2 regions of the Micromonospora sp. NRRL B-16802 genome follow, and region 1 is predicted to be linked to the other one. Evidence: predicted binding sites of a transcription regulator. Region 1 holds the regulator's gene; the other holds the start of a gene.
What was found. The regulator HrcA, encoded in region 1, represses chaperone genes, less so after heat shock. The targets are predictions, from matches to a motif close to GGTTNGCACNCTCNNNNNGAGNGTGCNAACC.
Positions count from the first base shown of each region.

Region 2: a site for HrcA is predicted at 899-929, ahead of groL (chaperonin GroEL). Genes of this name have one in related genera too.

Region 1 is NZ_LGEB01000061.1:61,961-64,359, reverse strand. Features, by position in the region: gene dnaJ (molecular chaperone DnaJ) at 1-392, opposite strand, end outside; gene hrcA (heat-inducible transcriptional repressor HrcA) at 466-1,488, opposite strand; gene ADK66_RS16220 (DUF4870 domain-containing protein) at 1,700-2,383, shown strand.
Region 2 is NZ_LGEB01000053.1:321,315-323,713, reverse strand. Features, by position in the region: gene ADK66_RS11835 (hypothetical protein) at 1-851, shown strand, start outside; gene groL (chaperonin GroEL) at 1,123-2,399, shown strand, end outside.

The sequences.
Region 1 (2,399 bases):
TCGTGCAGGTCCAGTTCGAGTCGCAGGATCGCGTCGGAGCCCGGACGGGTCCGTGGGCGGGGGCCACGGGCACCGCCCGCCGCGCCGCCGAAGAACGCGTCCATGATGTCCTGGAATCCGACGAACGGGCCGGCCCCGCCCGGGCCACCCGGACCGCCGGCGCCACCGCCGCCCGGGGCGAGCGGGTCGCCACCCAGGTCGACGATCTGCCGCTTGCGGTCGTCCGAGAGGACCTCGTACGCGGCGTTGATGTCCTTGAACTTCTCCTGAGCCTCCGGGTCCGGATTGACGTCCGGGTGGAACTGGCGCGCCAACTTGCGGTAGGCGCGCTTGATCTCGTCATCGGAGGCTTCCCGGCTGACACCGAGGATGCCGTAGTAGTCCCTGGCCACTGCGTTCCGTGTCCTCATGTTCGTCTCGCGTTGCGCCGACCGGCGGCCGCAGCCGGCCGTCGGCCCTGACTTGTCAGTTCTGGGCCAGCAGCTCGCCCACGTAGCGTGCCACGGCGCGCACCGTGGCGATGGTGCCGGGGTAGTCCATCCGGGTCGGCCCCAGCACCCCGAGACCGCCGACGATTGTGCTGCCCGGGCCGTATCCCGTGCTCACCACCGAGGCGGCGCGCAGGTTGTCGAACTCGTTCTCGTCGCCGATCAGCACCCGGGTCGTGCTCGGCTCGGTCTCGCCGATGAGCTTGAGCAGCACGACCTCCTCTTCCAGGGCTTCGAGGATCGGCCTCAGTGAGCCCTGGAAGTCGAGCAGGCCGCCCCGGGTGAGGTTTGCGGTGCCGGCAAGCGCGATGCGTTCCTCGTGCCGCTCGACGAGCGTCTCCAGCAGGACGGAGGCGAGGGTGGCCATTGCCGGACGCAGCTCGGCCGGCACCTCCTCGACCAGCGCCTGCACCAGCGGCGGGGTGTCGGACAGCCGCTCACCGGCGAGCTTTTCGTTGATCATCCGGCGCAGGTCGGTGACGTCGTCGGCGGGCACCGGACCGGGCAGCTCCACGAGCCGCTGCTCGACACGGCCGGTGTCGGCGATCATGACGAGCATCAGCCGGGTGGTGGAGATCGGCACCAGTTCGAGGTGCCGCACCGAGGAGCGGGCCAGGCTCGGGTACTGCACGACGGCCACCTGGCGGGTCAGCTGGGCGAGCAGCCGGACTGTGCGGTGCACCACGTCATCGAGGTCGACAGCGCCCACAAGGAACCGCTCGATGGCCCGGCGCTCGGCCGGGCTGAGCGGCTTGACGCGGGACAGCCTGTCGACGAACAGCCGGTAGCCACGGTCGGTGGGCACCCGCCCGGCGCTGGTGTGCGGCTGCCGGATGTAGCCCTCTTCCTCCAGCACGGCCATGTCGTTGCGGACCGTGGCCGGGGAGACACCGAGCTGGTGACGCTCGACCAGCGCCTTGCTGCCGACCGGCTCCTGCGTGGAGACGTAGTCCTCGACGATGGCGCGGAGCACGGCGAGCTTCCGGTCGTCCAGACCCATCCTCCGCACCTCCTGTCGCACGTCGGCCACCGACCCGAACGGGGCCGGTGGGCCGCCTGGCACTCGACTGTAACGAGTGCCAGTCTACGTCGGCGCGCCCGCCGACGCGATGATCAAGGGCGTCGCTGTTCGTACCCTGTTGGCCGTTCAGCCTGTCGGCTCGGCGGTGTCGCTCTGGTGCGGCGTTGCCCGCCACCCCTACCGTGACACCATGACTGAACCACCTCGCCCACCCGGCGCGGGAGACCCTGGCGGCTATCCGCCGGAGCCGACCTCCCCGCCGGCGGCCCCCGGCTCGCCCTACTCGGCCGAGCCGCCCACCGCACCACTGTCCGGGGCACCTGGCTCGGGCGGCTATCCCCCGGCCGGCGGTTATCCGCCGCCCACCGGTGACCAACCGCCGTCAGGTGGCTACCCTCCGCCGGGTGGGTATCCCCCGCCCGGCGACTATCCCCCAGGTGGCGGCTATCCCCCGCCCGGTGGCTACCCGCCGGGTGGCCCCACCGGCGGCTATCCGACGGGCGGCGCATACGGCGCCCCCGGCGGCGGCTACGCCAACAACGAGGACAAGACCTGGGCGCTTGTCGCGCACTTCGGCGGTGCCGCCGGCGCGCTGATCAGCTTCGGTCCGCTGGGCTTCGTGGCCCCGCTCATCGCCTACCTGGTCCGCGGCAACCAGTCGCCGACCGTACGGGCGCAGGCCCTGGCCGCGCTCAACTTCCAGATCCTCTGGTCGATCATCGCGTTCGTGCTGCTCTTCGTGAGCTGGTGCCTGCTCTTCCTGCCCAGCATCGCGGTAGTGGTGATCCAGATCCTGTTCGGGATCATCGCCGGCATGAAGGCCAACGAGGGCGCGTCCTACCGCTACCCGATGTCGGCCAACTTCATCAAGTGATCCGGGCCGGCCGCTC
Region 2 (2,399 bases), on a different contig from region 1:
CCGGCATCGACCCCAACGACCCGCTGGTCACGCCACCGGGTGCCGGTCTTCCGGGCTGGCTTCAACGGTTCAACGGCGGGCTGCGGCGGGGCTGGCGGCAGTTGGTGCCGATTCTGCTGCTCACCCAGGTGCTGCCCGCAGCCGCCCTGGCGATCATCTCGCTGGCCCTGGACCCGTCAGCCGGGTGGGACACGCAGCCCCCTGACCCGGCTGCCGGGCTGCCGGACAACTTCGGTACAGAGCTGTTGACCTTCGCCGTGGTGCTGATCGTCGGCAGCCTGCTCATCGGTGCGGTGCAGGCCATCGGGTGGGCCGCAGGCAGTTGGGTGATCACCCAGCAGGCCGCCGGCAGGCCGGCCAGCCTCGACGCGGCGCTGGGGTACGGCGTACGCCGGGCGCTCGGCCTGTGGGGCTGGACGCTGGTGACGGGCCTGCTCGTCGGCGTGGGTATCTGTCTCTGCGTACTGCCCGGCATCTATCTGGCGTTTGCGCTGAGCATGGCCGGCCCGGTCTACCTCTTCGAACGGCAGAACCCGATCGGCCGGTCGTTCCGGATGTTCCACGACCGGTTCGGGATGATGCTCGGCCGGGTGGCGCTGGTGGGCGGCGTGGTGCTCGTCGTCAGCTTGATCTCCGGTGCCCTGGAGTCGGTGGGCACCGCCCCCTTCGGTACGGATCCATTCGGGTCGCCGGGCTCCGCAGTGGGCGTGGTGGTCGTGATCGCGGTCACCTCGGTCCTGGCCCTGCCGGCCTACCTCGTCCAGCTGGTCGGCCTGCTGGTCACGTACACCGAGCAGCGGGCCCATGAGGGGCCGGTGAACAGCGCCGGACTGGCCGCGGAACTCGGCTGAGCGGCCCCATCGTGCTTGCACTCGGCAGGTGAGAGTGCTAAAAAAGGCATTGGCACTCGCACACTGTGAGTGCCAATGGTCGGGACGGTGGGGCCAGGTTGCACCGGTGTGGAGACACCGGGGCGGCACATGGCCGGTCGTCGCGGGCTATCCGGCCCGGCCGAAGGACGTCGTCGTCGCCAGGTGGCGACGTCCCAAGGTGCGTACACCAGGCGGCCCATCCGGGGCACAATCTCGGGTGGCCCGTGAGTGTCCAGGAGGACAACGCCGTATGGCCAAGATGATCGCGTTCGACGAAGAGGCTCGCCGCGGCCTCGAGCGAGGCATGAACCAGCTCGCCGACGCCGTAAAGGTGACCCTCGGCCCGAAGGGCCGCAACGTGGTGCTCGAGAAGAAGTGGGGTGCCCCCACCATCACCAACGATGGTGTGAGCATCGCCAAGGAGATCGAGCTCGAGGACCCGTACGAGAAGATCGGCGCCGAGCTGGTCAAGGAGGTCGCCAAGAAGACCGACGACGTTGCCGGTGACGGCACGACGACGGCGACCGTCCTGGCCCAGGCTCTGGTTCGCGAGGGTCTGCGCAACGTGGCCGCTGGCGCCAACCCGATGGCCCTGAAGCGGGGCATCGAGGCTGCTGTCGCGAGCGTCTCGGAGGAGCTGTCCAAGCTCGCCAAGGACGTCGAGACCAAGGAGCAGATCGCCTCCACCGCCTCCATCTCCGCCGGTGACAGCACCGTCGGCGAGATCATCGCCGAGGCGATGGACAAGGTCGGCAAGGAAGGCGTCATCACCGTCGAGGAGAGCAACACCTTCGGGCTGGAGCTTGAGCTCACCGAGGGCATGCGCTTCGACAAGGGCTACATCTCGGCCTACTTCATGACCGACCCGGAGCGCATGGAGGCCGTCTTCGACGACCCCTACCTCCTGATCGTCAACAGCAAGATCTCGTCGGTCAAGGACCTGCTCCCGATCCTCGAGAAGGTCATGCAGTCGGGCAAGTCGCTGCTGATCATCGCCGAGGACATCGAGGGCGAGGCCCTGGCCACCCTTGTCGTCAACAAGGTCCGGGGCACCTTCAAGTCGGTCGCCGTCAAGGCGCCGGGCTTCGGTGACCGCCGCAAGGCCATGCTCGCCGACATCGCCATCCTCACCGGTGGTCAGGTCATCAGCGAGGAGGTTGGCCTCAAGCTCGACGCCGTCGGCCTCGACATGCTGGGCCGCGCCCGCAAGGTCGTGGTGACCAAGGACGAGACCACGATCGTCGACGGTGCCGGTGACGCCGAGCAGATCCAGGGTCGGGTCAACCAGATCCGGGCCGAGATCGACAAGAGCGACTCCGACTACGACCGTGAGAAGCTGCAGGAGCGGCTGGCCAAGCTGGCCGGTGGCGTCGCGGTGATCAAGGTCGGCGCGGCCACCGAGGTCGAGCTCAAGGAGCGCAAGCACCGCATCGAGGACGCCGTTCGCAACGCGAAGGCGGCCGTCGAGGAGGGCATCGTCCCGGGTGGTGGCGTCGCGCTGGTGCAGGCCGGCAAGACCGCCTTCGA